One region of the Comamonas piscis genome, then DNA from elsewhere that is predicted to be linked to it. Evidence: riboswitches for the same ligand, from Rfam matches in the RefSeq annotation. Region 1 holds a riboswitch; the other holds the start of a gene.
What was found. A riboswitch is a leader RNA that binds a small molecule or an ion and turns the genes downstream of it on or off. The one in region 1 is predicted to bind cobalamin.
Positions count from the first base shown of each region.

Region 2: it holds a riboswitch for cobalamin, as region 1 does, so the genes downstream of both, HS961_RS18725 (TonB-dependent receptor domain-containing protein) here and HS961_RS13905 (TonB-dependent receptor) in region 1, are expected to answer to the same signal.

Region 1 covers NZ_CP058554.1:3,086,150-3,093,312, reverse strand. The annotation lists gene HS961_RS13925 (hydantoinase/oxoprolinase family protein) at 1-470, shown strand, start outside; gene HS961_RS13920 (hydantoinase B/oxoprolinase family protein) at 473-2,149, shown strand; gene HS961_RS13915 (MFS transporter) at 2,232-3,614, shown strand; gene HS961_RS13910 (LysR substrate-binding domain-containing protein) at 3,769-4,749, shown strand; cobalamin riboswitch at 4,809-5,085, shown strand; gene HS961_RS13905 (TonB-dependent receptor) at 5,328-7,163, shown strand, end outside.
Region 2 covers NZ_CP058554.1:4,154,318-4,161,480, forward strand. The annotation lists gene HS961_RS18705 (FecCD family ABC transporter permease) at 1-35, opposite strand, end outside; gene HS961_RS18710 (ABC transporter substrate-binding protein) at 104-1,090, opposite strand; gene HS961_RS18715 (bifunctional adenosylcobinamide kinase/adenosylcobinamide-phosphate guanylyltransferase) at 1,102-1,689, opposite strand; gene HS961_RS18720 (cobyrinate a,c-diamide synthase) at 1,700-3,121, opposite strand; gene HS961_RS18725 (TonB-dependent receptor domain-containing protein) at 3,144-5,045, opposite strand; cobalamin riboswitch at 5,128-5,376, opposite strand; gene HS961_RS18730 (DUF904 domain-containing protein) at 5,414-5,629, shown strand; gene HS961_RS18735 (cell division protein ZapA) at 5,629-6,042, shown strand; gene HS961_RS18740 (sulfite exporter TauE/SafE family protein) at 6,489-7,163, shown strand, end outside.

The sequences.
Region 1 (7,163 bases):
AGCTGCGCGCCTTTATGCGCTACTGCGGCCAGGGCTGGGAGATTCCCGTCTCGGTGCCCGTGCAGCAGTTTGGGCCGGACAGCGTGCCCGCGCTCAACGAAGCCTTTGTGCAGAACTATGTGGCCTTGTTCGGCCACGCCATCGACGGCCTCGACATCGAGGTGGTGAGTTGGGCACTGTCCTTGCGTTCCAAGACCTTGCCGCCGGCCAGAGCGGAGTTGCAGCAGGGCGGCACGCCGCAAAAGGGCGCCGGCACGGTGCTGGACCGCCGCGAAGTCTTCGACGGCAAGCTCGGACAGTTTTATGCCTGCGATATCTATGAGCGCCTGGGCCTGCCCCGGGGCCAGGCGGTGCCCGGCCCCGTGGTGATTGTGGAAAAGGAAACCTCGACCTATGTGAGCCCGGGCTTCAAGGTCGTGCTGCAGTCGGACGACTGCATGCTCGTAGAACGCATCGAAAGCGGAGTGTGATCATGGCAAACAATACAGACGTTCATTACCAAATCATGTGGAACCGCCTTATCTCGGTGGTGGAAGAGCAGGCGGTCACCTTGATCCGCACCGCCTTTTGCACCAGCGTGCGGGAGGCGGGCGACTTGTCGGCCGGCGTGTTCGACAAGCAGGGCCGCATGATGGCCCAGGCCGTGACCGGCACCCCCGGCCATGTGAACTCGATGGCCGAGTCGGTCGCGCATTTTGCCAAGCGCTTTGAGCGCAGCACCTTGCAAGATGGCGATGTGCTGGTCACCAACGACCCCTGGCTGGGCACCGGCCACCTGCACGACATCACCGTCGTCACCCCGGTGTTTTATGGCCGCGACGGCCACAGCGAGCACATCGGCTACTTTGCCGCCACCGCCCACGTGGTGGACATCGGCGGGCGCGGCTTTGGGCCGGATGGCAGCGATGTCTATGAAGAGGGCCTGTGCATACCGCCGATGAAGTTCTTCCGCGCCGGTGCACTGAATGAGGACCTGATCGAAATCCTGCGCAACAACGTGCGCGAGCGCGACCAGGTGATTGGTGACTTCCATTCGCTGGCCGTCTGCAATGCCACCGGCATGCGCCGCCTCAAGGGCATGCTGGCCGAGTTTGAGCTGCGTGACCTGGAAGACCTGGCCGGCTTCATCTTCGAGAACAGCCAGCGCGCCACCCGCGAGCGCATCGCCGCCTTGCCCGATGGCACCCAGCGCTATGCGATGACCGTGGACGGTTATGAAAAGCCCATCGAACTGGTCGTGGCCGTGGAGATTGCGGCCGACAAGCTGCGCGCCGACTTTGCCGGCACCTCGGACCCGAGCCGCTACGGCATCAATGTGCCGCTGACCTACACCAAGGCCTATGCCTCCTATGCGCTCAAGTGCGCGATTGCGCCGGAAATCCCCAACAACTGGGGCTCGCTGGAGCCCTTTGAGATCAGTGCGCCCGAGGACTGCATCCTCAATGCCCACCGCCCGCGCCCGGTGTCCGTGCGCCATGTCATCGGCCACCTGATCCCCGATGTGGTGCTGGGCGCGCTGCAGCCCATTTGCCAGGGCGAGATCCCGGCCGAAGGGGCCAGCTCCCTGTGGAACCTGCAGATGCGCTTCAAGGGTATCAGCCAGGCCACACGCAACCAGCAGCACGAGATCCTGATGTTCAACACCGGTGGCACCGGTGCGCGCCGCTCCAGCGATGGCCTGAGCGCCACGGCCTTCCCCAGCGGCGTGCAGGCCATGTCGGTCGAGGTGACCGAGAGCATTGGCCCCATCATCATCTGGCGCAAAGAGCTGCGACCCAACTCGGGCGGCGCCGGCCGCTGGCGGGGCGGCCTGGGCCAACGCATCGAGGTGGGCTCGGCCGAGGGCTTTGAGTTTGACTTGAACGCCATGTTTGACCGCGTGCATTTTGCGGCCCGGGGCCACAACGGCGGCCAAAGCGGCGCGTTGGGCAAGGTGTCGCTGGACGACGGTACCGCCTTGCGCGGCAAGGGCAAGCAGCAGATCCCGGCCGGGCGCCGTCTGATTTTGGACTTGCCCGGCGGCGGCGGCAACGGCGATGCGGCACTGCGCCCCGCCGCGCTGGTGCAGCGCGATGTGGCTTATGGCTATATCAGCGCCGAGCAAGCCAATGCCCAATACGCCCAGGCCAAGCCGCTGAACCCGGCCTGATCGCCTGACCATGGCCAGCGGCAAGGGCCGCTGGTCCGCACCCACTTTTCTTCCCCCCCCTGCAGGACACCAAGGACTCTCGATGCACACCCACACTCCCATGGCAGATGGCTTTGCCGCCCCCAGTGCAATCCCTTCGAACGGGTCGTCCCCATCCCCGACAGCGGCGCCGCGCGCGGTGCAGTCCAAAGAGCTCAACCGCGTGGTGCTGGCCTCGGTGGTTGGCAGCTTTGTCGAGTGGTTCGAGTTTTCCGTCTATGGCTACCTGGCCGCGGTGCTCGGCAAGGTCTTCTTTGCCACCAGCTCGCCGACGATGCAGGTAACCGCCTCCTGGGCGGCCTTTGCGATTGCCTTTTTTGCCCGGCCCATTGGCGGCATCTTCTTTGGCTCGCTGGGTGACAAGTACGGCCGAAAGCGCGTGCTGACCATCACCATCATCATGATGGCGATCTCCACCTTCCTGATTGGTGTGCTGCCGGGCTATGCCAGCATCGGCATTGCCGCGCCCTTGCTGCTGATCGTGCTGCGCCTGATGCAGGGCCTGTCCGCCGGGGGCGAGGCCAGCGGCGCTGCCATCTTTGTGGCCGAGTACTGCCGGGACCGCAACCGCACCTTGCTCACCAGCTGGGTCGAGGTGGGTTGCATGGCCGGTTTCTTCTTTGGTGCCTCGGTCTCGGCCATCCTGACGGTATTTTTCAGCGCCGACCAGATCCTGGACTGGGCCTGGCGCATTCCGTTTCTGATCGCACTGCCGCTGGGCGCCATTGGCCTCTATATCCGCAAGTACCTGGAAGAGACCCCCACCTTTGTCGCGATGAAGCAGCAGCATGATGCACTGGCCCAAGCCAGCTGGAAGGTGCTGTTCGCCACCCACAAGAAGGAGCTGTTCCAGTCCGCCGGCATCATCATCGTAACCAATGTGACCTTGTTCACCGTCGTCACCTACATCCCGACCTACTTTGTCAGCGCACTGCATGTGGATGTGGCCACCGGCCTCAAGCTGTCGCTGGGCCCGCAGCTGTTTCTGGTGGTGATGATCCCCCTCATGGGCATGCTGGCCGACAAGTTCAGCCGCAAGACCATGATGACCGCCGCCAGCCTGGCCATTGCCGTGCTGGCCGTGCCGTGCTTTCAGCTGCTGCTGGAGGGCAGCACCGCCGCCAAGATCTCGTCCTTGATGGTGCTGAACTTCTGCTTGGCCATGCTGCTGGGCAGCATCTACTCGATCATCCCGTCGATGTTCCATACCCAGGTGCGCTTCAAAGGCATGGCACTGAGCTACAACGTGGCCGTGGCGATGTTTGCCGGAACGGCGCCGATGATCAACTCCTGGTTGATTGCCAGGACGGGCAACCCCATTGTTCCGGCCTACTACCTGATTGGGGCGGCGGTCGTCGGGCTGATTGCGCTGCTGAGCAGCAAGGACCGCACCGGCTTGCCCATGCGTGGGGATCCGGTGCAGTAAAGAGGCCTGGGCAACAGCCAAAGCACAACGCATCCGTAGTGGGATGCGTTTTTCATGGGCGCACAGGGCAGGGCGCCAAAGGCGGTCAGCACCAGGCTGCCACCTATAATCAGCGCCAGCTCGGGCCCTGTCTGTCTTTGCCCGGCGCCCCTCCATGAAGTACAAGCTCCCGCCCCTGCAGCCGCTGCGCGTGTTCGAATCCATCTACCGCCATGGATCGATCCGCAAGGCCGCTGATGAACTGTGTTTGACCCCGCAGGCCGCCAGCCAGCAACTCAAGCAGTTGGAGAGCGTGTTGGAGATGCAACTGTTCGAGCGGGGAACCCGGGGCCTGCTGGCCAGTGCCGATGCCCAAACGCTGTACCACTATGTGGAGCAAGGTCTGGACGCGCTGAGCCAGGGGCTGGAAGCGGTGCGCGCCAACCAGCGCGAGGCCAAGTTCCATATCCAGGTCAGTCCCTACTTTGCGACCCAGTACCTGATCCGCTCGCTGCCGTCCTTCACCAAGGACTATCCGGCGCTGGACCTGCGCATCTCCATTGGTGTCGAGATGCCATCCTTTGATGCCAGCGACCTGGACGCGGCCATCGTCTGGGGTTATGGCGGTGTCGATGACCTCGACGAAACCCCGCTGCTTGAAGACCTCAAGGTGATCGTGGCCACGCCGCAGTTGCTGGCCGAGCACCCGGTGCTGAACGCGCAGGACCTGCACCACCACCGGCTGATCTCCCCGCTCAGCCACAACAGCCTGTGGCAGGACATCTACGAGATGCTGGGCCTGCAGCCCGGCGACAAGCATGTCAGCCCCATGCTGCTGCACACGCATGATGCAATGCTACAAGCCGTTCTCAGCGGGCAGGGCGTGGGCCTGCTGTCCTATGTCGATGCGCTCAGCTACATCCACAGCGGCAAGCTGCTGGCACCCTTTGGGGCGGAGCTACTGCGCCAACTGCCAATGGCACAAACGCCCAAGTTCCACCTCTATACACGCCGTGGCGGCGGTGAGGGAGCCATCCAGGCCAGCTTTCGGCAGTGGTTGCTGGGCAAGCTGCGCAGCAGCGACTTTATTGGCTACGAAACGCGTCTGGTCCAGAGCGAATCCCCGCTCCAAGCCAGCGCTGTATCGCCCAGCTGACACAGGCCGTTACTGAATCACGCTGCAAGCGCTGGCGGCTGGTACACTGGCTGCGCTTTGAAAAAAGCCTATCTACAGGTGCTCGCATGCCGCGAGTGAAACGGGAACAAGGTCGGGAGTGCGCTCCCCCAAGCCTTGGCTGCCCCCGCAACGGTAGACAGGAAAAGTAGCCGATGCGGCCCGCTCCCACGCGGGCCCAGTCACTGGGGTTGAGAATGCGTCCCTGCCTGCCAGGCAACAGGACGCCCATACCCTGGGAAGACCGGTTACCGGGTCAGCGCGCCAGCGCCGCACCGCCTGTAAGCCCGGAGACCGGCCTGTTCCTAGTCGCAGTGCGCCTTGGCCTTGCCCGGGGCGTGCTCTTTCAACTGTCTGCGGGGTGTGGACGGCGGTTCTTCGCGCGTCCCCGTCCCGGGGGCAGTTGCGTGCAGTGCAGCCACCGCATCAGGCAGTTAGCGCCTTTTGTTGACATGACTGCAGTTCCTTTTCCGAAAAACCGGCTCTTGGCAGCCGTACGGCTTTCTTCCGCTCTCCGCCGCATCGGCGGCTCCTGTGTCTTGTGCTTGCCTGCTTTGGGCATGGCGGTGGCCCATGCGCAAGAGGCCTCGCTGCCCGAAGTGGTGGTGACCGACAAGCGCAGCGAGCCCAATGCGCTCAAGCTTCCTTCCACCTCCGCCAGCAAGCTTGCCGTACCGCTGCAGGACCTGCCTGCCAGCGTGAGCTCGGTCTCGGCCGTGCAGATCCAGGAACGTGCCGACTATGAGGTGGTCGATGCCGTGGGCCGCAGCGTGGGCCTGAGTGCCAACGGCACGCCCGGCAATGGCGGGCTGTCGTTCTCCAGTCGGGGTTTTACCGGCGTCAACTCGGTGGGCGTGGCCGAAGACGGTCTGACCCTGGGCGTGGCGGCGGGCACTGTCGCCTATCCCAACTCCAGCTGGGGCTATGAGCGCTTTGATGTGCTGCGCGGCCCGGCATCGCTGATGTATGGCAGCGGCACCATGGGCGCCACCGTGAACGCGGTGCGCAAGGAGCCCAGTCGCACTACCTCGTCCGAAGTCTTGCTGGGCGCTGGCTCCCATGGCACGGCCCGTGCGGGCCTGGGCACCACCGGCGCACTGAGTGACAGCCTGAGCTACCGCCTGGATGTCTACGGTGATCGCACGGATGGCGAACGCCAACTGGGCAATAGCGACAGCAAGAAGCTGATGAGCGCCATCCGCTGGCAGGCCAACAGCGATCTGCGCCTGGACCTGACGGCCGACGTCAGCGACCAACGGCCCGAGCGCTACTTTGGCACCCCGGTGGTGGATGGCAAGCCGGTGGCGGCGCTGCGCGACCGCAATTTCAACTTTCTTGACAGCGACATCCACTACAAGGACCAGCGCTACAAGCTGAAGGCCGAGTGGAATGTGAGCGACGCGCTGGTGCTGCGCAACGAGACCTACCATATGAAGGCCGACCGCCATTGGAAGAACATCGAAGGCTATGACTACGATGCCAGCACGCGCACGGTTCACCGCTACGACTACCTGGAGATCGGCCACGACCTGGAGCAAAGCGGCAACCGCCTGGGCGCCGTATTCAAGCCCGGCCAGCATGAGATTGCGATGGGCTGGGATGTGTCGCAGGCCAAGTTCACCGCGCTCAACAGCTCGCCCTATACCGGCGAATCCGATGTGCCGCTGAACGGTGGCACCAGTGGCTACTGGGACAGCCCGGACCCTTACAAGCCGCGCATGACCTCGCGCATCCGCCAGAACGCCTTCTACCTGGAAGACGCCTGGAAGCTGGGCGAGCAGTGGCTGCTGATGGGCGGTGTGCGCCGTGACCTGTATGACTTTGACCGCATGGATCTACTCAGCCAGGCGCGTTTTGACAAGACCTTGGGAGGCACATCCTGGCGCCTGGGCCTGACCCACAAGCTGGACCAGAACACCAGCGTCTACGCCCAGGTCAGCACCGGCCATGACCCCGTCAACAGCCTGTTGTCGCTGACGCAGTCGCAAACCGGCTTTACCCTGAGCAAGGGCCGCCAGGTGGAAGTGGGAATCAAGCAACAACTGCCCAACGACCAGGGCGAGTGGACCCTGGCGGTCTTCGACATCCGCAAGAAAGACATCATCACCCGCGATCCGGACCGGCCGGCGCTGTCGATCCAGGGCGGCAAGCAGTCGTCCACGGGCATTGAGCTGGCGGGCAGCTGGCGGGCGACCAAGTCTTGGCGCTTTGAGGGCAATCTGGCCTATGTGGATGCGCAGTTTGATGAGCTGCTGGAAGGCGCCACCGCCATTGACCGCGCTGGCAACCAGCCGGCCAACGTACCGCGCTACACCGCCAATGCCTGGGCGCATTACCAAACGGGCGATTGGCGTGCTTCGCTGGGCCTGCGCCATGTCGCCAGCCGCTACACCAAC
Region 2 (7,163 bases), 1.1 Mb from region 1:
AGCACGACGCTGAGCACCAGCAGCACCAGCGCCAACCAGGCACTGCGGCTCAGGCCGGGCGCGACCGAGTGCAGCGCAGCAGATGTAGGTGTGGGTAAAACCATCAACGCGCCACCGCAAGCTGGCTTGGCGCCTTGTCAGCCAGGCAGCGTGCCATCAGCGCCGCCGCCAGGGCCATGCGCGGGCCGGGGCGCACAATCGCATACGACTCTTCATCGCTGAACACGCAGACACGGCCCGCCTTGACGGCCTGCAAGTTGTTCCAGCCCGGGTAACTGGTGGCAGCCTGCATGCTGCGGTTGCCGAGCATGATCACATCGGGCTGGGCGCGCAGCAAAAACTCCGGGCTCAGCCGGGGAAAGGGGCCCAGCTCGGCGGGCACAACATTGTCCACGCCCAGCTGGGTCAGGGTCTCGCCAATAAAGGACTGGGGGCCGGCCGCATAGGGGCCCCGGCTCACTTCAAAGTAGACCCGGGTATGGCGCGTGCGCTCGGGCAACTCGCGCACCACCGCATCAATGCCCGATTCCAAGTCACGCCAGACCCGGTCTGCGCCCTGCGCCTGGGGCACGCCCAGCAGCTGGCCCAAGGTGCCCAGCACCCGGTGGATATCGGCCTTGGATTTCACATCCAGCGCCACCACCTTCAGGCCCAGCGCTTGCAAGCGCTCTGCTGCCTTCGACGCATCGGACAGCAGCACCACATCGGGCTTGAGCGCCACAACGGATTCCACGCTTGGGTCCAGCCCGCCGCCTACCACCGGCAGCTTCTTGACCGAGGCGGGCCAGTCCGAATAGCGGTCCACCCCCACCAGGCGATCGCAGAGGCCCAGCGCGCAGGTGCTCTCGGTCAGCGATGGCAAGAGGCTGACAATGCGCTTGGGCGGCTTGTCCAGCTGCACTTTGCGGCCCCGGTCATCGACGATGGCGGCGGGCCTGACCAGGTCCTGGTCCTTCCAGACCGGCGCATTGGCAAAAGGAGCGAGCCGCAGTTCATCGACACTGGCCGCCTGCGCGGCATGCGCCATCGGCAATGAGATCATCAGCGCCACACAGGCCAGCGCTTTTCGCAGAAGGGGACGGGAAGCCATCAACAAAGCCATCATTTCATCTGCAGGGGCAAGCCCGCTGCCATCAGTTGTACGCGGTTGCAGGCTGCCGCCGCTTGCTGGTTCAGCAGACCCAGCGCATCGACAAAGGCGCGCACCTCGCGGCCCATCGGGATGACACCCAAGCCAATCTCATTGCTGACCAGAATGACGGGGCCCGGCGCAGCCTGCAAGGCAGCGATAAAGGCATCGCACTGCGCCTGCCACGCTTGTGCAGGCGCAACCTCCGATGGCTCCATGGGCATCAGCCAGTTGGTGAGCCACAGGGTGAGGCAATCGACCACCAACAGGTGATCTGGCCGGCTGTGGGCCTGCAGCAGCTGGGCGACGTCGCGCGGCGCTTCCAAGGTGGCCAGTTGCGGCACGCGCTCGCGGCGGTCTCGCTGGTGGCGCGCAATGCGCTCCTCCATCTCCGCGTCATAGGCGGTGCCGGTAGCAACCAGGCTGGCGCTGCGGCCAGCATCGGCCTGCAACCAGGCACGCGCCAGCAGCTCGGCCTGGCGCGATTTGCCCGATTTCTGCCCGCCCAGCAGCAGCAGCTTCAGCGGCGCTCCATCGACTTGGAATATAGATGCATCCATGCCGCGCATCTTAGGCGTTCAACGCTTCGCAGCGCCAGGCCTGCGGATCAACCACCGGCATCTCCACCCCCAGCAAGGCGGCCACCGCCTGCGGGCATGAGGGGAACCAGGCATGGAAATAGCTGGCATGGATGCTGCCCTGCTGGTAGACGGCTTCGCCCTTGCCGCTTTCGGCCGCTTGGCCCGGGCGGCTGCTGCGCGCCACTTCCTGGGCCTCGCTCTGCAGTTTGGAATAGTGAAAGGTATGGCCGCGCAGCATGCCCCAGGGCGTCAGCAACTGCTGCATGCCCAGGCCGGCCAAACGCTGCTGCATAACAGCCTGCGCCGGCAGCAAGCCCCACAAGCTATGCCAGCGGCTGTCCAGATCGGTCAGGCCTTCGGCCAGCGCCACCATGCCGCCGCATTCGGCCCACACGGTCTTGCGCTGCTCCAGGTGCGCTTGCAGATCGAGCTGCAGGCCTGCATTGGCCTTGAGCGCCTGCAGGTGCAGCTCCGGGTAGCCGCCGGGCAGCCACAGCGCATCGCAGGTGGGGAGACGCTCGCCCGCAATCGGCGAGAAAAAGGCCAGCTCGGCGCCCATGGCCTGCAGGCATTCCAGATTGGCGGTGTAGATAAAGCTGAAAGCGGCATCGCGGGCCACCGCAATGCGCCGCCCGGCCAGCCAGGCGGGCACCGGCGCGGCAGCAGCAGGCGCGGTAAAGGCCACCGTCCAGCGCTGCTGCCACTCCTGCCAACTCAGCTGTCCCAGCGGCGTGTGGGCCAGCACATTGGCGGCTGCATCCAGGCGCTCGGCGGCATCGTGCAGTTCATGGGCGGCGACGAGGCCCAGATGGCGCTCGGGCAGCAGGTTGGCGCGCGGCTTGGCGGCATCCAGGCTGATCTGGTTCATCGCACCCAGCCACAGGGCCGGGTCGCGCAGGCCGCTGCGCAGCATCTCGCCATGGTGGGCGGTGGCCACGCGGTTGGCCAGCACGCCAGCCAGCTGCAGGCCCGGGTCATAGTGCTGCAAGCCATGGGCAATGGCGCCAAAGGTAGCGGCCATGGCAGATGCATCGACGACCACCACGGCGGATATGCCCAGCGACTTGGCCAGCTCGGCGGCGCTGTTGGCGCCATCAAACAGGCCCATCACGCCTTCGATCAGCAGCACATCATTGCTCTGCGCGGCCTCAAAAAGGCGGGCGCGCACATCCGCCTCGCCGTTCATCCAGCGATCCAGCGCATGCACCGGCTGGCCACTGGCCAGGCGCAGCCACTGCGGATCGAGAAAATCCGGGCCGCATTTGAACACCTGCACCCGCCGGCCCTGGCGGGCATGCAGGCGGGCCAAGGCCGCTGTCACCGTGGTCTTGCCCTGGCCGGATGCGGGCGCTGCAATCAGCAGTGCCACGCATGGGGCCGTTGGTGCGTGCTGAACCGTTGTGTCTGTCATGGCTGGCTTATCCCCTCTGCGCTCAACGCGGCATCCACTTGACACCCACATACACGCTGCGCCCTTCGGTGGCATAGGTGCGGGCGGTCTGGTAGCGCTTGTCGGCCAGGTTGTTGATCCGGGCAATCAGGTTGACATCCTTGGCCACCTCGGTCTGCGCCGACAGGTTGAACAAGGTGTAGCCGCCCAGCACATTGGTGTTGGCGGCATTGTCAAAGCGCTTGGCGCTGGTCTGCATATCGGCGGCCCAGGTCCATCCTGCTGCACGGGTCTCGGCGCCCAGGGTGGCATAGCGCTTGGCGCGGCGCGCCAGCAGCTTGTCGTTTTCGGTATCGCGCGGGTTCTGGAAGTCGACCGAGCCATGCAGGTTGAAAGCCCCCAGCTTGGTGGTGGCCGCCAAGGTAATGCCCTCCAAGCGCGCCTTGCCCACGTTGGCATAGCAGCCAAATTCGCTGTCGCAGCTGCCGGGCGACGAGAAATTGATCAGGTTGGTGATCCGGTTGCGGTAGGCGGTGGCCGAGAAGCTGTCGGCACCTTGCGCCCAGCGCAGGCCCAGCTCGGCATTGCGGCTTTTCTCGGGGCGCAGCGATGCATCGCCATATTCGCTGAAGCGCTGGTAGAGCGTGGGCACGCGGAAGGCCGAGCCCACCGTCGCCGTGGCGCGCCAGTTCGTCGCAAAGGCATAGCCGTAGGCGGCGCTGCCGGTGGTCTTGCCGCCAAACTCGCTGTCGTCATCCCGGCGCAGGTTCAGCTGCACCGTATGCGGGCCGCTGTTCAGGCCATAGCCCAGTGCCAGCGCATTCTGGTGGCGGTCGCGGTCAATGCCGCCATTGGTCAGCGCGTCGTCGCGCCGCTCCAGCGCGGCCGTCAAGGTGTGCACGCCCAGGCGCCATTCGTTCTGAAACAGGTAGTTCTGCAGCCGGGTGTCCGTCTGGTAAGGTGATGGACGGGTTTCGTAATAGTCGCGCGACTGGGTGAACTGCAGCTTGGTGCTGTATTGCTCTGTCCACTGCGCCTGCCAGTTCAGACCCAGCGCATGCATCTTGTTGAGGCTGCGGTCGTCCTCGGTCAGGCTGCTGTCATAGCCCGAGTTGACATCGCTGGCCAGCAAGGTGGCCTCCAGCCGGTGCTGGCGGTTGATCTGGTAGCCCAGGCGGCCGCTGACTGCATTGCTGCGGTAGTCGTCCTTGTCCGGGTTGGCGGTGGCCACGGTGCGGGCGTTGAAGCCATCGGTCTGCGAACGGTTCAGGCCCAGCGCGTAATCCCAGCCGTCGGCGCCGCCAGAGATGCCGGCCTCGGCCGTGAAGGTGCCCCGGTTGCCAAAGCCCAGGCCCACATAGGGTTGGGGCACGCCGCCCTCGCCCTTCTTGGTAAAGATCTGCACCACGCCGCCCATTGCGTCCGAGCCGTACACGGCAGCGGCGGGGCCGCGCAGCACTTCAATGCGGTCGATCAAGGCCAAAGGGATGGACTGCCAGGAAGCGCCACCGGTCGACTGCGAATCCATGCGCACACCATCGACATAGACGGCAGTAAAGCGCGAATCCGCGCCACGGAGGAACACGCTGGTGGTCGTACCCGGCCCGCCATTGCGCGAAATCTGGATGCCCGGCACCCGCGCCAGCACATCGGCTACGCTGCCGGGGCCCTGTTTTGCAATCGTTTGCGAATCGATGATGGACATATCGGCCACCAGATCGGACAGCGGCTGCGCAATGCGGTTGGCGGTCACCACCATCTCTTGCAGATTCTTACCCTCTGTATCTGCCCCCGGCTGGGCCTGCTGTGCTTGCGCTGGCAGCGACAACAAAGGCAGTGCGGCTACCACGGCCAAAGCCAGGGTGGACGCAGATGGGACAAGGCGGGAGCCGGGCGTGAGAGCGGGACGCGCGCAAGGGCGTGTCAGAAGCAGTGAGGACAACATGGAATGAGCTGGCGATAAACCACCCCGCGCCAGCCTCCCCGCCGGCAATGGGGAACACGGAAGCCGCGCTGGCCTTTGGGCCGCGCGCCTCCACTATGTTGGCCGGTATCCGGGCTGGCGATGACACAGCACACGCCTTCCCAAACACTTGTTCAAGGTATTCAGTGGCATAGTGGTGGCTGTGGATGGCGCAAAAGCCAACCATCGCTTACCGTTGCGGGGGCAGCGCAGGTTGCGTTGGGCTTGTATGGCACAAGCGCCCGCCCCTGCTTCCCGTTGAACTGCCCCCATGTGAACCACCAGGGCGAGCACCAACGGGTACAATTTTAGCGTTAAACCCATTGCGCAATTAAGAAGACTGTCTCTCTATGGCCACTACGCCTTCTACGGATCTGATGCTTGAGCGGGTGGAAGCCCTGCTGAGCCGGCATGAGGCCTTGCAACGTGCCCATGCTCAGCTGCAAGAGCAGGTCACCACCCTGACCCAGGAGCGCGACTCCCTCCAATCGCGCCTGACAGCAGCCCGCGCCCGCGTGGACGCGCTGATCGAACGCCTGCCCAAGACCTTTGACCAGGACGACTGATGAAGCAGCTTGAAGTACACATCATGCAGCAAAGCTATATGCTGGGCTGCCCCGAAGGCCAGGAAGCGCGCCTGATGGCCGCTGTCAAGCATGTGGATGGCGCCATGAGCGGCATCCGCGATGCGGGTAAGATTCGCGGCCGCGAACGCATTGCTGTGCTGGCTGCCCTCAACGTAGCCTTTGATCTGCTGGATCTGCAAGTGCAAAACAGCGCGCTGAGCGAGACCGCCGATGCGCTGCAGGCGCAAGCAGCCGCCCAGACAGCCGCGATGGCCGACGTGCAAGCGGCCCCTGGCCCGCAGGCCAGCCTGGACTGGGATGAGCCCCGGCTGCAGTCCGTGATGCAACGCCTGGACGCCGCTCTCGCTCCATCGCCCGCCCAAAGCCCCGACGCTTCAGCTTCCACACCCTGATCGCGTTGCTGCTGGTCGGCACAACACCAGATTGCCGCGCCATGCAATGCCTTGGCTCAAAATACCGGCCTACACATTCTCCTGTCTGTGTAGGCCGCTCTCTTTTTTGACCAATCTGGGTACATTGGCATGCAGTTTTCACAGGCGCGGTTGGCAGCAGCGATTACAATGGACTCGTTCGCAGCCCCTCTGGGCTTTATAGTTCCTTGAACCAATGCTCTTAGAGCAGGGCTTGGTACATCACCTATTGAGCGTGATCGTCTCGCGTCAGATGAACCCAACGATAGGTTGCCCTCGCCCACCTGAACCCCCGGTTCAGGATGCCGGTCCAGGGGATCCGCTGCGAACACCTTATTTTTGCGGGCAGGCTGCTCGTTCTGTCTTCTCCTCTCCGCGTCAGCGGGGTTTCAGGCCACCTGTTTCAGGTGGCCTTTTTACTGCGCGCCATGGCTGATTTACTCGTGTTGCTGCCGCTGTCCATCCTGGGCCTGATAGGTGGATTTCTGGCCGGTTTGCTGGGCATTGGGGGCGGCATGGTGCTGGTGCCCTTTATCACCTACATCCTCGGCACCCAAGGCGTGGCGCCCGAGCTGGCCATCAAGATGGCGATTGCCACGTCGATGGCGACCATTGTCTTTACTTCCCTGTCCAGCGTGCGCGCCCACCACCAGCATGGCGCCGTGCGCTGGGACCTTGTCAAACGGCTGGCCCCCGGCATTGTGCTGGGCGGGCTGCTGGCCAGCCTGGGGATTTTTGCGCTGCTCAAAGGCAGTTATCTGGGTTTGTTCTTTGGCCTCTTTATCGGCTACTCGGCACTGCGCATGTTCCGCAAACCCAACGGCAAGGCGATGCGGCAAATGCCTGGCACCGCCGGGCTGGTGGCAGCTGGCGGCGTGATTGGCTGCCTCTCGGGCCTGGTGGGTGCCGGAGGCGCCTTTATCAGCGTGCCTTTTATGACCTGGTGCAGCGTGCCCATGCACAATGCGGTGGCCACCAGCTCGGCGCTGGGTTTTCCGATTGCGGTCACCAATGTCATCGGCTTCATGGTGGCTGGCCTGCATCTGCAGGGCCTGCCACCGCATTCGCTGGGCTATATCTGGCTGCCGGGCCTGGCCGCCATT